DNA from 3 places in the Pseudoflavonifractor sp. An176 genome. Region 2 is predicted to be linked to each of the others. Evidence: predicted binding sites of a transcription regulator. Region 2 holds the regulator's gene; each other region holds the start of a gene.
What was found. Region 2 encodes HrcA, which represses chaperone genes, less so after heat shock. Its sites were predicted from a motif close to TGTTAGCACTCNNNNNNNNNGAGTGCTAACA; they were not measured.
Positions count from the first base shown of each region.

Region 1: htpG (molecular chaperone HtpG) is a predicted target of HrcA. The motif match lies at 3,823-3,853, and genes of this name have one in related genera.
Region 3: B5F12_RS03960 (Hsp20/alpha crystallin family protein) is a predicted target of HrcA. The motif match lies at 4,494-4,524, and genes of this name have one in related genera.

Region 1 covers NZ_NFKO01000005.1:20,700-27,709, forward strand. The annotation lists gene mreB (rod shape-determining protein MreB) at 1-46, opposite strand, end outside; gene rlmH (23S rRNA (pseudouridine(1915)-N(3))-methyltransferase RlmH) at 909-1,391, opposite strand; gene B5F12_RS04295 (MBL fold metallo-hydrolase) at 1,396-2,166, opposite strand; gene B5F12_RS04300 (UDP-N-acetylglucosamine 1-carboxyvinyltransferase) at 2,239-3,537, opposite strand; gene htpG (molecular chaperone HtpG) at 3,878-5,788, shown strand; gene B5F12_RS04310 (substrate-binding domain-containing protein) at 5,900-7,010, shown strand, end outside.
Region 2 covers NZ_NFKO01000044.1:3,031-10,040, reverse strand. The annotation lists gene B5F12_RS10995 (glycosyltransferase family 39 protein) at 83-2,098, opposite strand; gene hrcA (heat-inducible transcriptional repressor HrcA) at 2,374-3,441, shown strand; gene grpE (nucleotide exchange factor GrpE) at 3,448-4,002, shown strand; gene dnaK (molecular chaperone DnaK) at 4,058-5,911, shown strand; gene dnaJ (molecular chaperone DnaJ) at 6,002-7,010, shown strand, end outside.
Region 3 covers NZ_NFKO01000004.1:100,946-107,955, reverse strand. The annotation lists gene B5F12_RS03970 (GNAT family N-acetyltransferase) at 1-65, opposite strand, end outside; gene B5F12_RS03965 (LamG-like jellyroll fold domain-containing protein) at 466-4,377, shown strand; gene B5F12_RS03960 (Hsp20/alpha crystallin family protein) at 4,618-5,061, shown strand; gene B5F12_RS03955 (PH domain-containing protein) at 5,120-5,572, opposite strand; gene B5F12_RS03950 (hypothetical protein) at 5,733-7,010, shown strand, end outside.

The DNA of each region.
Region 1 (7,010 bases), on a different contig from region 2:
ACACACTGGCTGTACCCAGGTCAATTCCGATATCCTTTGCAAACATGTTATCACCTCATAGCACTTTCCACACAATACAATGCATACTATGAAATAGTATACTGGAATACAGCCATTTTTGCAATGCACATTGCTCCACAAACTTCGACACCATTCGCCCCCTGGATTTATCTGAATTTCTCTCCAAAATACACCAAGCCCCCAGCTGTCCCAAATCGCAGCTGGGGGCTTACTTCTGGCTAGAAATTTCCAATGGACGCTACCTACTCTTTCTTTGGATTTTTTGACCTTGGATTCCGAAGAGAAATGACGAACTCATGGTTTCTGCAAACGCTCACACCTTGGTTTCCGCCTTGTCTGCCACTGGCATCAGGGGATTCTCCTACGTGTCTTCTGCTTACTCAAGCCTGTTTGGAACTTTCCGAGTTTCACTTCACTTTGCGCAACCCAATCATTGAAGTCTGGATGTGTGTTACCCTCTTCCTTCATATTTTTCATATCGCGATATGTTTACTGAAGTAGTCGGTTCCGGTTAGTACATCGGACTCACCTTTCCTTTCTTCTTGTCTGTATTGTACTATGACCATCCCGTTTTGTCAACAGTTTTTATGAAATTTTTCTAAGAAATTTGAAGCAAAAACCGTGCGGCCTCAAGACCGCACGGCGCAAACACGCAAACACTCCATGCCAATGCAAGAAGAATCGCTTATCATTGTATAAAAAAGCTCTGAAACAGAATTTTCCCGCCCTCAAGGCGGGAAAATCAATCAAAATCCGTTTTTCCCGGGGACATGCGCATCGGGAAAAACACCTCTGGAGCCCGCCAGTGTGGTCTTGGGTCGCCCTTTGACCCAAGGATGCATGCAGCGGGCTGTAATCCTCTCAAAAATGCTAGCATTTTTGAGAAGTTATTTATGGTATCCAGACCCCTCTTGGATCTTAAATGCCCGGTAAATCTGCTCCAGCAGCATCACCCGGGCCAGGTGGTGAGGGAAAGTCATGGGGGACATGGACAGGCGCAGATGGGCCTTGTCCTTCACCGTCTGGCTCATGCCGAAGGAACCGCCCACCAGGAAGGTGAGGTCAGAGGCTCCCTCCACCATCCAGCGGCTTACCTGCTGGGCCAGCTGTGGGCTGTCCATGGTCTTGCCCTCAATGCACATGGCCACCACCTTGCCGCCCTTGGGCAGTTTAGCAAGAATCGCCGCCCCCTCTCGCTCCAAAGCGGCTTGGATTTGGGCCTGGGTGGGGCGGTCCGGCAGCCGCTCCTCGGGCAGCTCGGTGACGGTGAGGCGGCAGTATCCGCCCAGACGCTTGGCATATTCCGCCGCTGCCTCCAGGTAAAACTTCTCCTTCATCTTGCCCACGCAGATGATATGTACACTCACCATGTCCTCACACCTCCATCCACGCCGAGGCCTCGCTGCGGGGCGCTACGCACAGCTCCACCTGCTGCTCTCCAATCCCCGCCTGGGCCGCCAGTTTGGCGGTGGCGGGCTGGTTGTTCTCCTTGGACAGATGGGCCAGCACCACTTGCCGGGTGCCTCGCTCCACCGCCCAGCGGGTGAGCTGGGCTCCCACCTGATTGGACAGGTGGCCCCGCTGCCCTGCAATGCGGCTTTTTAAGTATTCCGGGTAGGGGCCTGTGCGCAGCATCTCCGGGTCGTAGTTATACTCCGCCACCAGGGTGCTGGCCCCCTGTACCGCCTCCAGTACCGGCTGGGTCACCACACCCAGGTCGGTACAGAAGGTGAGCTTCCGGTCTCCCCGGGTCACAGTGTAGCCCACGGGGCTGACACAGTCGTGGCTGACGGGAAAGCTGCCCACTACCAGGTCCCCCAGGGCAAACCGCTCTCCGGGGTCAAAGACCCGGAACCGGGGCTGCAACTCCGGATTCTTTCGGCAGATCTCCCGGGCTGTCCCCTCGGCGGTGTACAGCTCCACATCCAGCTGGCGGCACAGCACCGGGATGCCGCTGATGTGGTCGCTGTGCTCGTGGGTAATGAGAATGGCGGACAGCTCCCCCGGCTGAATGCCCAGGCTCTTGAGCCCGGTGGTGATGCGCCGGGCGGATACCCCGGCGTCAATGAGGATATGGGTGCTGCCGTCGGTGATGACCGAGCAGTTGCCAGAGGAGCCGCTGGCCACGGTGGCAAACTTCAACAAACTTCTCTCCCTCCCCACAAAAAGCGGCAGCCCCTTGTCGGGACTGCCGCAGTCCATGTGTATCTTTGATGTTTAGCCCGCTGCGTTGGCGTTCTCCACCTGGGGATCAGGCAGGTCCACCACTTCGATCTGGGCCCCAATGCCGGTGAGTTTGGCCACGATGTCCTCGTAGCCCCGCTCCACATGGCGGATGTTGCCCACCTCAGAGACGCCTTGAGCGGCCAGAGCAGCCACCACCAGAGCGGCGCCAGCCCGCAGGTCACAGGCCTCCACCGGGGCGGCCATGAGCTGAGGCACGCCCTCAATGATGGCGATCTTGCCGTCCACCTGAATCTTGGCGCCCATGCGGCGGAACTCCTCGGTATAGCGGAATCGGTTATCCCACACGCCCTCGGTGATGACGCTGGTGCCCTCTGCCAGACAGAGGACGGCGGCGATCTGGGGCTGCATGTCGGTGGGAAAGCCGGGATAGGGCATGGTCTTGATGTTGGCCCGGTGCAGAGGGCCATTGCGGCGGACAATGAGGCTATCGCCGTCCTCTTCCACCTCGACGCCCATCTCCAGCAGCTTGGCGGTGATGCACTCCATGTGCTTGGGGATGATGTTATTCACCCGCACCTCACCGCCTGCGGCGGCCACAGCGGCCATATAGGTGCCCGCCTCGATCTGGTCGGGAATGATGGAGTATTCGCCCCCGTGGAGGTGCTCCACGCCCCGCACCTTGATGACATCGGTGCCGGCGCCGGTGATCTGAGCGCCCATGGAGTTGAGGAAGTTGGCCAGGTCCACGATGTGAGGCTCCTTGGCGGCGTTTTCGATGACCGTGAGCCCATCGGCCAGAGTGGCGGCCAGCATCACGTTCATGGTGGCGCCCACGGTGACCACGTCCAGGTAGATGTGGCTGCCCTTGAGCCGTCCGTCGGGCACCTTGGCGCACATAAAGCCGTTTTTCACTTCCACGTCCGCCCCCAGGGCCCGCAGACCCTTCAGGTGCTGGTCGATGGGTCGGCCGCCAAAGTCACAGCCGCCGGGCAGAGGCACTTCTGCCTGGCCAAAACGCCCCAAAAGCGCGCCAAGCAGGTAATAGCTGGCACGGATTTTACGCCCGGACTCATAGGCCACCGGGCTGTTATGGATGGCGGTGCAGTCCACCTCCACCGTAGAACGGTTGATGGTGCGCACGTTGGCCCCCAGTTCCTGGAGAATATTGAGCATCAAGGTCACATCGCTGATCTGAGGCAGGTTGCCAATGCGGCACACGCCATTGACCAACAGAGCAGCGGGAATGATACCGACAGCGGCATTCTTGGCCCCGCTGATCTCGACTTTGCCGTACAGCGGTCTACCGCCGTGAATGAAATATTTTTTCAAAAAAGACACCTCATAGCGTCCCCAGCCTGGCCGGGTTGGTAATCGCTCCCTGAAATGGGGGCTATCTATATGGAAGAATTCTATCCCTTGGATAGAACGTACAACTTTGCTTTAATGCGCATATATTATAGCATTGCCCCCACCCCATGGCAACCTAAATTTTGTTTCTGCCGGATTTTCTCCTCTTTGCCCATAGTCTCTCCCGTTCAGGGGCTACTATTCTGATAAAGTTTGTGAATTTTTTGTTACACCCCTTGCAAAACATGGGAGTAAGTATTATAGTACAGTTAGCACTCGATCAGTACGAGTGCTAAAACATGCAATTCGAGGTGTACCACTCATGGAGAAAAAACAGTTTCAAGCCGAGTCCAAACGGCTGATGGACCTGATGATCAATTCCATTTATACCCACAAAGAGATCTTCCTGCGTGAGATCATTTCCAACGCCAGCGACGCCATTGATAAGCTGGCCTATCTGGCCCTCAGCGATGGCAGCATTGATGTAAAGCCTTCTGACTTTACCATCACTGTGACACCAGACAAAGAGCACCGCACCCTCACCGTCACCGATAACGGCATCGGCATGACCCAGGAGGAGCTGGAGAACAACCTGGGCACCATCGCCCGCAGCGGCTCTCTGCAGTTCAAGCAGGAGATGGGCAAGGACAACGCCGCCGACATCATCGGCCAGTTTGGCGTGGGGTTCTACTCCGCCTTTATGGTGGCCAAACAGGTCACCGTGCTCACCCGCCGCTTTGGTGAGCAGCAGGCCTACCGCTGGGAGTCCTCCGGCGTGGACGGCTACACCATCACCCCCTGTGAGATGGAGGGCTGGGGCACCCAGGTCATTATGACCATCAAGGACAACACCGAGGAGGAGAACTACGACGAGTATCTGGACAGCAACTATCTCCAGAGCCTCATCAAGAAGTACTCCGACTACATCCGCCACCCCATCCGCATGGTGGTGGAGGACTACCGCATGAAGGAGAAGCCCGCCGACGCCCCCGAGGACTACAAGCCCGAGTGGGAGACGGTGCAGGAGGAGAAGACCATCAACTCCATGGTGCCTCTGTGGCAGCGTCCCCGCTCCAAGGTGGAGCAGGAGGAGTACGACCGCTTCTATCAGGAGAAATTCATGGACTGGCAGGCTCCCCTGGCCACCATCACCACCTCCTCGGAAGGCACCGTCACCTACAAGGCCCTGCTGTTCATCCCCGGCCAGACTCCCTTTGACTTCTACACCCGGGAGTATGAGAAGGGGCTGCAGCTGTACTCCTCCGGCGTGCTCATCATGGACAAGTGCGCCGATCTGCTCCCCGACTGCTTCCGCTTCGTCAAGGGCGTGGTGGACTCCCCCGACTTCTCTCTGAACATCTCCCGTGAGATGCTCCAGCACACTCGTCAGCTGAAGATCATCGCCACCGCTCTGGAGAAGAAGATCAAAAACGAGCTGGCCAAGATGATGAAGGACGACCGGGAGACCTACGAGAAGTTCTGGGCTGCCTTTGGCCGCCAGCTCAAGTACAGCGTGGTGGACCAGTACGGAGCCAAGAAGGACCTGCTGCGGGATCTGCTGCTGTTCGGGTCCACCGCCTCGGACAAGCTCACCTCTCTGGCGGAGTATGTGGAGCGGATGAAGGAGGGCCAGGAGTATATCTACTACGTCTGCGCTGACTCCGCCGCCCAAGCCGCCTCCCTGCCCCAGGTGGAGCGTGTGGCCGACCGTGGCTTCGAGATTCTCTGCCTCACCGAAGAGGTGGACGAGTTTGTCATGCAGGCTCTGGCCGAGGTGGACGGCAAGAAAATCAAGTCCGTGTCCGACCCCGACGCCCTGCCTGAGACCGACGAGGAGAAGGCCCAGCAGGAGAAGCAGGCCGAAGAGAGCAAAGCTGTGCTGGACTTCGTCAAGGAGACCCTGGGGGACAAGATCAAGGAGGCCCGCATCTCCAAGATCCTCAAGTCCGCCCCTGTGTGCATGACCGCCGACGGCCCCATGTCCCTGGAGATGGAGAAGTATTTCTCCCGCATGGAGGGCGCCCAGGCCGGCACGATGAAGGCGGAGCGCGTGCTGGAGCTCAACCCCAACTCCGACGCCTTTGCCGCTCTGCGCACCGCTGTGGACAGCGGCGACAAAGAGAAGGCCGCCACCTACGTGCAGGTGCTCTACCACCAGGCCCTGCTCATTGCAGGCCTGCCCATTGAGGATGCCGCCGCTTACACCCAGCTGGTGTGCTCCCTGATGAAGTAACCTTCTACTCCTCTTAAAGCCCCTGCCTCCCTATGAGGCGGGGGCTTTTCTTATGCTCCAGGTGTGGTATAGTATAGGTAATAACCCATCAAGTTTCCCAAGGAGGTGCCTATGAAGCCCCGGAACACTGCCGCCCTACTCTCCGTAGCCCTGCTGTTTTCCCTGTCTGCCTGCAAGTCTCTCAATCTCCAGGCCACGCCCGCTCCCACCCCTACTCCAAAACCCCTCACCTTCACCTGGGAGAACTTTCCCCGTCTGGACGGCTCTGCCGAGACCGTCCCCCTGGCCCAAAGTCTGGCCGGGGTGATGCTGGATGAGTTTCCCCTGATGCCCCTGAACCTGACCAACTTCTCCGGCACAGACCAGGCCTTTCAACGGCTCCAGTCTGGAAAGAGTAATCTGCTTCTGGTCTCCGACCCTCCGCAGGAGATTCTGGACCAGTTGGGACAGGAGGGGTGCGACATTCAAATGGAGGAGCTGGCCACCGACGGACTGGTGTTTGTGGTCCACGCCGACAACCCGGTGGATTCCCTCACCATCGACCAGCTCCGGGACATCTATACCGGAACCATCACCAACTGGAAGGAGGTAGGCGGTGAGGATGCAGAGATTCTCCCCTTCCAAAGTCTCACCGACACCGGAAGTCAGGCCCTGATGGACCGCTTGGTGATGGATGGACAGGAGATGACCGAATTCCCCACGGACTACACCGACTACATGACTGGGATGGAGGAAGGGCAGAAGAGTTTTGACTACTCCCCCAATGCCATCGGCTACACCCTCTACCGCCACACCCAGGACCTGGCGGAGGTTCCGGGGTTGAAGGTGGTGGAGGTAAACGGCGTGTCCCCCTCTGCCCAGACCGTCAGTGACCACACCTACCCCCTGAGCACCACCTACTATGTGGTTATGTCTGCCCAGCAGGACCCGGACACCCCCACCTATGCCCTGTACCACTGGCTACTCAGTACCCAAGGACAGCGACTGCTGGAGGGCTGTGCCTCTGTAAGCCAGAAGGAAGAGGACGGTTCCGGCTACGCCATCACCACCCACTGGGAGAGGCTGGAGCCCATCGACACTCCCAATGCCCAGCGGTGCTATGAGAGCTATACCGACCATCTCATCCCCTCGGAGGAGTACGGCTCCCTGGTGCCCTACATCGGTGGCCGTGTCCACACCAATGCCGAGGGCAACTGGCTGTATGGACTGGCCACCCGAGACG
Region 2 (7,010 bases):
GATGGGGTGACTTTTTCGTAAGAAATCGAGCCACATCCGCCATGCAAAACCTTCTCCAAAGAAGTCCTTGGACTTCTTTGGATTATAGAGGCCAGCTGGGGAACCAACGCAGGAACACCTCGCTGTACCACAGCGGGATATACAGTCCGGTGAGGGCGGGGTAGAAGATGGCGTACACCGCCACGGTGCACCCGGTGAAGCCGTAGACGGCCAGGGTGGCCCCCTTCTTGTGCCGGTCCAGCATGTCGTTCATCAGATAGGCGATGGCAAAGACCAGGAACAGGATGGTGGGGAAGTAGTGATAGGCAAACAAGGTGCGGCCAATGGGCAGCCAGGGCAGGAACTGAGAGAGAATGGCGATGAGGATGAACAGTCCCCGTCCACACTTGCGGCGGATGGTCTGGATGAGCACGGCGAAGAAGGCCAGCAGGCCCGCCCAGGACACCAGGGGGTTGTTAAAGGAGGCAAACAGACTCTTGACCCCCTCGGTGTTGGCCAAATCCAGGTCCCGGTAGTACAGAATGGGCCGGGCGTCAAAAATCCACTGATACCAGCTGGACTGGTAGGGGTGGGTGGAGTGGACGCCCTGGTGGTAGGAGAGCATGAACTCCTGGTTGCTCCACATCACATTCAGCAGGTTGTCCAAGGTGAGATTGCCCTGGGCAGTGGCGTAGGGGATGTAGGAGGCGGTGTAGATCACCGAGGGCAGGAGCACAAAGAAGATGATGGACAGGGAGGTGGTGCTCAGCACGAAGCTGATGAAGTCGAAGCCCTGGGGGGCCAGCTTCCACTCCCGGTACCGGAACACCAGGCCCAGCAGCCACATCACCGCCAGACCGGCCCCGGCGTAGATCACCGTCCACTTGCAGGCGCAGCCGATGCCCCAGAACAGTCCGCACAGGAACAGGGGCACAGCGGTTTTCCGCAGGGAAGAGCCCACGGGGCAGCACAGCCAGCGGTACATAAAGTAGTAGGACACCAGGATGAAGAACACCCCGTAGGTGTCTATGGTGCCGATACGGGTCTGTACCAGGTGCATGAAGTCAAAGGCGAAGAGACAGGTGCCGCAGAAGGCCACCGGGGTCTTGCCAAAGAAGTTTTTCAGGAACACATAGAGAATGGGCAGCATGAGCACCCCGAACAGGGTCCCCATAAACCGCCAGCCAAAGGGCACCATGCCGAAGAGGGCGATGCCAATGGACATGATGAGCTTGCCCAGGGGCGGGTGGGAGACCTCATAGGGATAGATGTTGTTCAGATGCTCCAGAGCGGTGCGGGGGTGGTAGATCTCGTCAAAGTAGGAGGAGTTCCTATAGGTCTGCTTGGTGGTCCACTCCTCCGGCTCGTCAAACAGGGCCTCGGCCCCCACGTCCACATGGTCGGGGATGAGAGGCTCGCCGTCACTCCACAGGGCCAGCTCGGCCAGCCACACGCCTTCTGTCCGGTCAGCGGTGGTAGCGGTGATGCGGAAGGTGGTGGCCTCCAGGGTCACCGGGGGCACGTCCATGCCCTCGGGAATCTGGTTTAAGTCCACCGTCTCCCATTTAAATAAGGTGGCGTAGTTCTGGTCCAGGTCCACCCACTTCCAGTCCGAGCCGTTGTTGGTGTACTCCAGACGGTAGGTGCCAGTGCCCAGAGAGGTGTAGAAGGAGATCTCATCTACCTTCACCGGCTGGGAGAAGGAGAAGGTGTAGGAGTCCCCCTGCTGGAACTTCACGTAGGACTCCGGGGCGGACATACTGCCCAGCTGGAAGAAGGCGGTGATGGCGTAGATCACCGTCACCAACATCAGGGGAATCCAGTCGCACCGCTCCATGGGGGTGTAGGGCAGGGTGAGACTCATGGACTTGCGCCGGGACTGGGCCTCGGACATGGCAATCCACTCCAGGGAGTTGGCCCGGGGCTTGAGGCAGTACCAATAGTAAACGAAAAAGGCCACCACAATGGCCATCCCCATCAGTGCAAACACAAAGGCGGGGGAGAGATTGGTGAAGAACCAGCCAACCCCGGTGACCGCGCTGTCCCAACCCTGCTGTATTCGCTCAAACAGGTTGGGAGAGGCGGAGGACGTGGCGGTGGCAGCGGTGAAAAGCTCCATAGCGGTTGACCTCCTAGGTGAACATAGACATAGATATACATATTTTACTACGAATGGCCGCTGATGAAAAGACTCAAATGTGAAATTACCCCGCTCTTCCGGGAATTGTTAGCAATCGGCCGGGAATACTGCAAAAAACCCTGTGTGTTTTATCCCCCATTTCCATTCACATTTAATTTACAACTGAACTATTGACAATTCACGGGGGTGGTGGTACAGTATCTTTAGCACTCGGGGATAGTGAGTGCTAATACGAGAGAACAGGAGGATGCCGCTTGGACCTGACAGAACGAAAAAAGAAAATTTTACGGGCTGTGGTGGAAAGCTATATCCGCACCGCCGAGCCGGTGGGCTCCAAGGCAATTTTGGAACTGGCGGATTTAAAGGTATCCTCCGCCACCATTCGAAATGAACTCTCCGACCTCACCGAGATGGGGTATCTGGAGCAGCCCCACACCTCCGCCGGACGGGTGCCGTCCCCCAAGGGGTATCGGCTGTACGTCAACGAGCTGATGGAGGAACAGCGGCTGAGCCTGGAGGAGACGAAGCAGATCAACGATGCCCTGCATTTGAAAATGCAGGAGCTGGACAAGGTCATTGACCAGGCCGGGCGCATGGTGTCCCAGCTGACCAACTATCCCGCCTTTGCCTTGGCGGGGGAGCGGCGGCGCACCACCATCCGACGCTATGACCTCATCATGGTGGACACCAACTCGTTCATCGTGGTGGTGATGACGGACAGTAACGTGGTGAAAAACAAGCTCATCCGCCTGCCCACCGACCTGTCCCAGCCCCAGCTGCAAATGCTCACCACCCTGCTCAACGCCTCCTTTGTGGGCAAGAGCCTGGAGGAGCTGACTCCCGAACTGATGCGGGTGGCGGAACACGCGGCTGGCAGTGCCTACGGCCTCATCTCCCTGGTGGTGTCCTTTGCCATGGAGGTGCTGGACGCCCTGGAGCACGGCCCGGTGTACACCGCCGGAGCCAGCCACATTTTAGACCACCCGGAGTACCGGGACGTGGACAAAGCCCAGAAGCTCATGAGCTACCTCAATGAGGAGCAGTCCCTGGCCAACGTGCTGGACCTGCCCGCCCTCAGTGAAGACAACACCAAAATCCTCATTGGGCCCGAGAACGTGGCCGATGAATTAAAGGATACCAGCGTGGTGCTGGCCAGCTACGACATCGGAGACGGCATGAAAGGCGTCATCGGTGTGGTGGGGCCCACCCGCATGGACTACGCCAAGGTGGCCGCCAAGCTGTCCTACGTGGCAGACGGCCTGTCCAAGCTCTTTGGAGGGCAGGGCGGACTTCCCCCAGCCATTGGCGAAAAGGAGGAATAGTACCCCATGGATGAGAAAAACGTGAACAAGGAAAACCTGGAGCCCCAGGTGGAGAAAGAGGAGCTGGTGGAAGAGCCGCAGCCCGACACCCAGCCCGAGGCCCCAAAGGCCGACCAGCCGGAGACCGGAGCGCCCAAGGCGGATGATCAGTTGGCCCAGGCCGAGGAGAAATACCTGCGCCTGGCCGCCGAGTACGACAACTACCGCAAGCGCACCGCCAAGGAGAAGGAGAGCGCCTGGACCAATGCCAAGGCCCAGACCGTGGCCGCCTTCCTTCCGGTGTACGACAACCTGGAGCGGGCTTTGAAGCAGCAGACCACCGACGAGGCCTACGCCAAGGGCGTGGAGATGACCATGAAGGGTCTTCAGGATGCCCTCAGTAGCCTGGGTGTGGAGCTGATTCCCGCTTTGGGCGAGACCTTCGACCCCAACCGCCACAATGCCGTGATGCATGTGGAGGACGACGCCGCCGGGGAGAACACGGTGGTGGAAGTGTTCCAGCAGGGCTTTACCTGCGGGGATAAGGTCATTCGGTTTGCCATGGTAAAAGTGGCCAACTGATTCATATATTACCCTTTGTAAAAACATATTTGCCATATATTTAGGAGGAATTATTATGTCTAAGATTATTGGTATCGACCTTGGTACGACTAACTCTTGTGTGTCCGTCATGGAGGGCGGCGAGGCCGTCGTCATCCCCAACGCCGAAGGTAACCGCACCACTCCCTCTGTGGTGGCCTTCTCCAAGGACGGCGAGCGCATGGTGGGCCAGGTGGCTAAGCGCCAGGCCATCACCAACCCCGACCGCACCGTGATCTCCATCAAGCGTGAGATGGGTTCCGACTACAAGGTGGACGTGGACGGCAAGAAGTACACGCCCCAGGAGATCAGCGCCATGATCCTCCAGAAGCTGAAGGCGGACGCCGAGGCTTACCTGGGCCAGACCGTCTCCGAGGCCGTCATCACCGTCCCCGCTTACTTCACTGACGCTCAGCGTCAGGCCACCAAGGACGCCGGTAAGATCGCCGGCCTGGAGGTCAAGCGTATCATCAACGAGCCCACCGCCGCCGCTCTGGCCTACGGTGTGGATAAGGAGAGCGACCAGAAGATTATGGTCTACGACCTGGGCGGCGGCACCTTCGACGTGTCCGTGCTGGAGGTCGGCGACGGCGTCATCGAGGTGCTGGCCACCGCTGGTAACAACCGTCTGGGCGGCGACGACTTCGATAAGTGTGTCATGGACTGGATGGCCGCTGAGTTCAAGAAGGCCGAGGGCATCGACCTCACCGGCGACAAGGTCGCCATGCAGCGCCTGAAGGAGGCCGCCGAGAAGGCCAAGATCGAGCTGTCCGGCGTGACTTCCACCTCCATCAACCTGCCCTATATCACCGCTGACGCCACCGGCCCCAAGCACCTGGAGCTGACTCTGACCCGTGCCAAGTTCAATGAGCTGACCGCTCACCTGGTGGAGGCCACCACCGGCCCCGTGCGCCAGGCCATGAACGATGCCGGTCTGAAGTCCAGCGACCTGCACAAGGTGCTGCTGGTGGGCGGCTCCAGCCGTATCCCCGCTGTCCAGGAGGCCGTGAAGAAGATCACCGGCCTGGAGGGCTTCAAGGGCATCAACCCCGACGAGTGCGTGGCCATGGGCGCTGCCATCCAGGGCGGCGTGCTGGTGGGCGACGTCAAGGGCCTGCTGCTGCTGGACGTCACTCCTCTGTCCCTGGGCATTGAGACCATGGGCGGCGTGATGACCAAGCTCATCGAGCGCAACACCACCATCCCCGCCAAGAAGAGCCAGATCTTCACCACCGCCGCTGACAACCAGACCTCCGTGGAGGTCCACGTGCTCCAGGGTGAGCGTGAGATGGCGCAGTACAACAAGACTCTGGGCCGCTTCCACCTGGACGGCATCGCTCCCGCCCGCCGCGGTGTGCCTCAGATCGAGGTGACCTTCGACATCGACGCCAACGGCATCGTCAACGTCACCGCCAAGGATATGGGCACCGGCAAGGAGCAGAACATCACCATCACCTCCTCCACCAACATGTCCAAGGAGGACGTGGAGAAGGCCGTGCGGGAGGCCGAGCAGTTCGCTGCTGAGGACGCCCGCCGCAAGGAGGAAGTGGACACCCGCAACCAGGCCGACCAGATGGTCTACCAGACCGAGAAGACCCTGGAGGAGATGGGCGACAAGCTGGATGCTGGCGACAAGGCCAACATCGAGGGTGAGCTGAACAAGGTCAAGGAGGCCCTGAAGGGCACCGACACCCAGGCCATCAAGAACGCCACCGAGGGTCTGACTAAGGCCTTCTACGCCGTCAGCGAGAAGCTGTACAGCCAGGCTGGTGCTCAGCCCGGCCCCGACATGGGCGGCGCTGCTGGCGGTGCCACTGGCGCCACCAACAACGGCGGCGACGACAATGTGGTGGACGCCGACTACGAGGTCGTGGACGACAACAACAAGTAAGAACAAGACCGGGTTTCACAAGCGGGGTGCATCAAACCACCCCGCTTGTGGCAGGTTTATTTATCCTGCCCAGTGAGGTGACGACATACAATGGCAGAACAAAAACGTGACTATTATGAGGTCCTGGGCGTGTCCAAGACCGCCTCGGACGATGAATTGAAAAAGGCCTACCGCAAGCTGGCCAAGCAGTATCACCCCGACCTGAACCCGGGCAATGCAGAGGCGGAGACGAAGTTCAAGGAGGTCAACGAGGCCTATGAGGTGCTGTCTGACAAGGACAAGCGGGCCAAGTATGACCAGTTCGGTCACGCCGGGGTAGACCCCAACTTCGGAGCGGGCGGCTTTGGAGGCGGCGGCTTCGGTGGGTTCGACATGGGCGACGTGGACCTGGGCGACATCTTCGGCTCCTTCTTCGGCGGCGGCTTTGGCGGGTTTGGCGGCGGTCAGCGCCAGGCCAACCCCAACGCCCCCAAGCGGGGCGCTTCTCTGCGGGTGAACATGACCATCACCTTTGAGGAGGCCATGCGGGGCGTGGAGAAGGAGATCAGCCTCAACCGCACCGAAAACTGCACCACCTGCCACGGCTCGGGCTGTGCCAGCGGCACCACCGCGGAGATCTGCCCCGACTGCCACGGCACCGGCCAGGTGCGCATCCAGCGTGGAGCGGGCGGCTTCGCCTTCACCACCACCGCCCCCTGTTCCAAGTGCCGGGGCACCGGTAAGATCATCCACCAGCCCTGTCCCGACTGTCATGGAGACGGCCAGGTGCGCCGCCCTCGCAAGATCAAGGTGAAGATTCCCGCCGGCATCGACGATGGCCAGTCCATCTCCATGCGGGGCCAGGGCAACGAGGGCCTCAACGGCGGACCCGCCGGGGACCTGCTGGTGAACATCTCGGTGATTCCCGATCCCCGCTTCCAACGAGACGGGTACGACCTGTACCTGGAGCAGAAGGTGAGCTTCACTCAGGCCGCTCTGGGCGCCGAGCTGCAGATTGATACCATCGACGGCAAGGTCAAGTACAACTTGCCCGCCGGGACCCAGCCCGGCACCACCATCCGCCTGCGGGGCAAGGGTGTGCCCAACGTCCACGGACGGG
Region 3 (7,010 bases), on a different contig from region 2:
ACGGTGGCCCGGCGGAGCATGAGCCGGGGGGTCTCGACGGTCTGGGTTCCTCGGTGGGTGGGCATAGAATCAGTCCTTTCCATAAAATAAAAGCAGTGCAAGCGCCCTTTGTGAGGGCTAGCTTGCACTGCGTCTCTTCTCTCAACGGTGTTTCGGGGGGTTATTGGGAAAAAGAGTATGACAATGCAAGCCCGATGCCATGGGGCATATCGGACTGAGGCATATTCATGCGGTTCACAGAGCAGCGCAGCATTGTCACACCTCCTGGAAGTTTTGCACATGATACGCCGGGCGTGTGGAAAAGTCAATGGCAGATTGGATGCTCGGTACGCATTCCTGAGAGACGATACATTTTGACATTGCCAGAGGGGTATGATAAGATTAAATGAATCAGCTTAAAAGGAGCTGAAAAAACCTTGCCATTTTAGCATTCTTGCATAAAAAGGAAAAGGAGAGGGAAATTGTATGAGGAGAAGAAAGGTTCGTTCTGTGGTGGCGGCTGCCCTGATTTGTGGGCTGCTGCTGCCCTATGGGCTCCGCGCCCATGCCCAGTCCGGGTACCCTACCCAGGGACTCAAAGACCACTGGAGCTTTGACTCTCTGGTCAGTGACCAAGGGGATCGCACCACGGCCACCTTACAGGGGGACGGCGTCCAGTTGACGGACAGCGGCAACCCGGTATTTGGGCAGGTGTTGCGGTTCGGCGCAGGGGTGGACAACTTTATGAAGCTGGAGGACTACATCAATACGGGAGCGGGAGCCACCTCCTTCTCCATGTGGTACCGCTATGACACCACCATCACCGGGGACGACAGCGCCGCCTCCACGGTGATGCTCCAGCATGAGGGGAGCGGGCGGTCTGTGCTGACGCTGCGGGGGGATGGCAAGTACCATACCTACGTCAACGGCACCGATGTGGTCTCCCAACGCACCGTGGTCAAGGGGGGCTGGGAGCACATTACCATTACCATTGACCAGAACAGCCGCCAGGTAAAGTTCTACATCAACGGGGAGCTGGACAGCCAGCAGGCCCTGACGGACAACGCCATTGATCAGGTGCTGACCCTGCGTTTGGGTGCCCACAAGACGGCGGGGAACAAGAATCCCCACCCCATGCGGGGGGATGTGGACGAGTTCTACGTCTACAACCGGGTACTCACCGATGAGGAGGCCTGGGCGGTGTACGCCGACAAGGGGACCCAGCTGTGCCGTCAGCAGCTCCAGGAGCTGGTGACCCAGGGTCAGACCCTGTATGACAGCGGCAGCCTGAACCAGGATGATGCCGTGGCGGTGGCCCTGAAACAGGCGTTGGACGGGGCGGACCTCACCGCAGACTTGGCCCAGATGAAGGCGGCCTGTGCCGCCCTGGAGGAGGCCATTGCCAACTATCGGGCCGCCATGCCCCTGAAACTGACGGTGAATCTGGACGACATCCAGCGGGACATTGATGCTGACAGCATCTTTGGCATCAATCACCGCTACTCCTACAATGGTTACGGTACCTTTGATTCCGAGACCATGAAGATGAACGAGGAGTTCGCTGCGCTGTATCAGCAGGCGGGCTTCGGCTCCATCCGCTACCCCGGCGGCACCATCTCCAACCTGTTCAACTGGAGAACCACCCTGGGAGACAAGGAGAGCCGGAAAAATCAGATCCATGGCCTGTATAACAGCGGCAATCAGACCGGCATCGCCCCCAATTTTGGCTTGGGCGAGGCCGCAGATTTTGCCGATGAAATGGGCTCTGAGATGATCTATGTCTACAGCCTGGGCCGTGGCAGTGCGCAGGACGCCGCCGACCTGGTGGAGTATATGAATGCCGAGGTGGGCACCAACCCCAACGGCGGCATTGCCTGGGCGGATGTCCGGGCGGCCAATGGCCATGTGGAACCCTACAACGTACGCTATTTTGAAATCGGCAACGAGATGCACCTGGGCCCCGATGCCCAGAGAGATGATGGCGTCTATTCCCAGGGCTACTGGACTCTGTATGTGGACGGCGGCCGTGAAAACGCTTACATCAACGGCGGCGTGGCCAACATCAACAAGCGGTACACCGTGGACGAGGAGGACTGGAACAAGGTGGCCTCTCGGTCCGACGGCAGCGCCAACTTGGTGCGCTTCCTGCGCTATGCCAATCTGAACCCCGGAATCATGGGTGAGGATGGGAAAATTGTGGATGACCCCGACTTCCGGGCGGTCAACGACGGTGTCCGGGTCTTTGTGGGGCCGGACGACAACCCGGCAGAGTGGACCGTGGTGGACAGCCTGGAGAGTTCCGGGCCTGAGGACACCCACTGTGTGGTCAACTACGCCAACGGCTCCATCCAGTTCGGTGACGGCGTGCACGGCAAGATTCCCCCCAAGGGACAGAACATCTACGCCACCTACAGCGTGGACCGGGACGGTTTCGTGGACGTATCCCAGGCCATGCGGGATACCATGGACGAGATCAACCACCTCAGCGGCACCGACCAGGAGATTTTTGTCTACGCAGGCTATGAGACCGAGGGCTTTGTCAACAAGATGGCCGCAGGTGGCTACAACGACCTGTATGATGGCGTAGTGGTCCACCCCTATTCCGGCACCGTGAGCGGCAGCACCCCCGAGGAGTTCTATGACAACGCCATGCTCAAGACCGAGGGCAGCGGTGTCAACCCGGTGAAGAATTTCGCCTCCAAGCTGCCCGAGGGCAAGGTGCCCGTGGTCAGCGAGTTTGGCATCCACTACAACACCGAGTCCCAGGTGCGCTCCCAGACCCATGCCCTGTACATTGCCAAGGTAATGATGGAATATGTGAATCTAGGCAGCCCCTACATCCAGAAGCATTGCCTGTCCGACTGGTATCAGGATGAGGCCGACTCCCTGGGCCCCACCCAGCAGGCGGTAATTCAGGTGGTGCCCCAGGAGGGAGCGAGTACCACCACCGGAGAGGGTGAGTTTACCTACTTCTCCACCCCCTCTGCCCATGTGTTCCAAATGCTCAATTCCGGATTTGGCGACCATGTGGTTAGCACCCAGATGGACTCCCCCAAGACCCAGAACAACGTCACAGCGGTGTCGGTACTGGCCAGCAAGGATGACCAGGGCAATGTCTATCTGGCCATGGTGAACGTGGATCGCCTCAACGACTACAACATTCAGCTGGAGATTCCGGGCATGGACCTGGCTGGGCGGTCGGTGGAGGTCCAGTACCTGGCCACCGATGGCATTGCAGACGAGAACACCCCGGAGGACCCGGACAAGGTACACGTGGAAACCGAGACTGTGGAGCTGGGCAGTGTGCCGGTGGTCAACCTTCCCGCCCACGCCTTTGCGGTGGTGAAGGTGCCTGCCCAGGTGGTGGACAAGACCCAGCTGGAGCAGACCTTGGCCCAGGCCCGTGCCCTCCAGGCTGAGGACTACACCGCCGACAGCTTTGCAGGGGTGGAGAAGGCCATGGAAGCGGCTCAGGCGGTGCTGGACAATGCCCAGGCCACTCAGGCGGAGGTGGACGCTGCGGTGATGGCTCTGACCCAGGCCATGGAGGCCCTGGTGGAGGCGCCTGAGCCCAGCGAGGTGAACAAGACCCTGCTGGAGAAGACCATCGCTTACGCCGAGGGTCTGGACACCATTGGTGTCACCGACTCCGCCAAGGCTGCCTTTGAGAAGGCTCTCACTGAGGCCAAGGCCGTAATGGAAGATAAGAACGCCACGCAGGACCAGGTGAATACCGCTTGGGACAACCTGCTCAATGGGATTTGGGGGCTGGGCCTGACTCAGGGCGACAAGACCATGCTCAACCTGGTCATCCAGCGCGCTGAGGCCATGATGGACCAGGCCGACAAGTACGTGGAGACCAACTGGCAGCAGCTGGTGGACGCTTTGGCAGCGGCCAAGAACGTGGCCGCCAGCGGCGACGCCATGCAGGAGGACGTGGACAACGCCACCGACGCCCTGCTGGACGCCATTTTGGCCCAGCGTTTCAAGGCCAACAAGGACATCCTGGAAGGCCTCATCGGTAAGGCTGAGGGCATGGACCTCACCGGCTACACCGCCCAGTCCGTGGCCACCTTCCGCTCGGCTCTGGCCAATGCCCAGGCGGTGATGGCCGACGCCACTCTGTCCGAGGAGGACCAGAAGACGGTGGACGCCGCTGTGGCTGCGCTCCAGAGCGCCATGGAAGGCCTCACTGCCCAGGGGGAGACACAGCCCTCGGATCAGCCCGAAACGTCTCAGGAGCCTGAGGCCACCGACAAGCCCCAGGCTACCCAGAAGCCCGACCGTGTACCTCAGACTGGCGACCCCGCCCAGATGATGGTGTACGTGGCCACGCTCCTGGGTTCGGTGAGCCTGCTGGCGGGTGTGGCCTATGTGAGCCGTAAGCGCCGCAGCTAATTCCGAACGAAAAAGCACGGCCAGCTGGCCGTGCTTTTTTGAGCGAATGGGAGAGTGCGGTGAGCCCACCGGGAGAAATCGCATATTTTATGAACAAACATCACATAACATGTAAACATTAGTACTCTCGCCTTGACAGTGCCAATTGACGGTGTTATAACATAATTGTTCCAAAAAGAGGGGCTCGAAAGAGCTTCTCCCGCAGGGCATCAATGAATGCAACGAATGGAGGAATGACTTATGTTGCCCAGCATTTTTGGTGAGAATTTGTTTGATGATTTCTTTGGTGATGACTTTGGGATGTTCCCCGTGTGGAACGGCCGCAACCCTCTGTACGGCAAGCACGCCAAGAACTTGATGAAGACCGACGTGCGGGAGACCGAGAACAGCTATGAGCTGGACGTGGATCTGCCCGGGTTCAAGAAGGACGAAATCCAGGTGGACCTGAAGGACGGCTATCTGACCATCCAGGCCGCCAAGGGTCTGGATAAGGACGAGGAAGACAAGAAGGGCAAGTACATCCGCCAGGAGCGGTATGTAGGCGCCTGCAGCCGCAGCTTCTACGTGGGAGATGTGGAGCCCCAGGACATCTCCGCCAAGTATGAGGACGGTATCCTCAAGCTGTCCATGCCCAAGCATGTGAAGAAGGAGCTGCCCAGAAGCACCACCATTGCCATCGGCTAAACCTCAGAAAGTGCAGAACACCCCGGAGAACGAAGTTCTCCGGGGTGTTTTTTGCTGTTTAGTGGTTCAGGGTCTCGTGGTTGTGATAGGCGATCTCCTGCAAGTACTTGTACAGGGGCTGGATGTTGTATTTCTTGGGGAACTCGAACTTCTTTTCCGCCACTTCCACGCCGCCGCTGCACTTGAAGTAGGGGGAGGCGATGTAGTGGACATTGATCTCGCTGTCGTCGGCGCCAAAGCCCGCCGTCTCCGCAGAGACGTGGATGATGGTGCTCAGGTTGATGGAGTCCACCCGCATTTTCACGCCGGTGGCGCCCTGCTTGTCAAAGTCGATGATGCGCTTGTCGGTGAAGATCACCACGTCCCGGATGAGCCGGAAGCCCATGGCGATGGTCTCGCCGTCCATGAGATACATGCCAAACTCCTGGTTCAGGGCCTCGGGGGAGACCTCGTTGAGGTTGCCAGCCATCCCTTGCAGCATGGAGCCGCCCAGTTTATTGATGAGTCCCATTTGTAAAAACCCCCTTGAGAGGAATTGACGGCGTAGGAGCCGCCTGTGAGGCCATTGTAACAGGCGGAGCGGGTGGGTGTCAACGCAGTCGGCAGGTTTTGCGGTATTGCCACGGTCAAAAGGGCGTATTATAATAAAACAAACGAAAGGGGGGTGGAGTATGGTTAGGCGGAGAGGACAGGACAAGGGCTGGTTTCAGCTGGATAACGCCGCCATGATGTACTCTGCCATCCAGAGCGGCACCTATTCGGCGGTGTACCGCTTCTCCGCCGTCATGACCCAGGAGGTGGACCCCCAGGCCCTCCAGCGGGCCATCGACCGCACCATGCCCCGGTTCCCCGGCTTCCATGTGAAAATCCGCAAGGGGGTATTCTGGTACTACTTCGAGCCGGACGACACCCCCGGGCCTTTTTTGCAGCCGGACATTCAAAACCCCTGTCAGCCGGTGTATTTTCAGAACAAGGACCAGCTCATCCGGTTTTTCTACTACCGCCACCGCATTTCCATGGAGGTGTTCCACGCCCTGGCCGACGGCGGCGGGGCGCTGGTGCTGTTTAAGACCCTGTTGGCGGTGTACTTACGGGAGATGGGGGAGGAGATCCCCAATGAGGAGGGGATTCTGGACGTGGACGAGGCCCCGGACCCCCAGGAGTGGGAGGACGCCTACGCCCGGTACGCCCGGTCCCGGGTGCGGCTGGGCAAGTCCGAGCCCAAGGCCTACCCCTGTACCGGAACCCCAGAGCCCTTCTACACCCTCAACGTCACCATGGGCTTTGTGTCGGTGCAGGCTCTGCACCAGGTGGCCAAGGGCCATGGGGCCTCCATCACCGAGTATCTGGCCGCTGTGCTCATCCAGTCCATTCTGGCCCGCCAGCGCCGGGAGGGGCGGCGGCGGGAGCTGCCAGTGGCTCTGGCCATCCCCATCAACCTGCGCCCCTATTTTCCCACCCGCACCATGCGCAATTTTATTCTCACGGTGCGCCCCTCCATTGACCCGGAGCTGGGGGACTACACCTTGGAGGAGATCATCTCCCAGGTGCATCACCATATGCGGCTGCACATCACCCGCCAGGAGATGCAGGGAGTCATCACCCGCAACGTGTTTCTCCAGCGGTTTTTGCCCCTCCAGCTCATTCCGGTACCGGTGAAGAACTTTGCCGTGGATTTGGGGTACCGTCTGGCGGGCAACCGCCCCTATTCCACCACGTATACTAACCCTGGGGCGTTCCGGGTGCCCAAAGAGATGGAGCCCCACATCCAGCACATGGAGGTGGTGCTGGGCCAGTCCTACACCCCCCGGGTAAACTGCGCCTCCATCAGCTACGGAGACATGATGGAGATCACCTTTGCCGGGACGGTGAAGGAGACGGACGTGGAGCGGGACTTCTTCCGCACGCTGGTGCAGGATGGGCTCCACGTGAAGATTACATCCAATCGA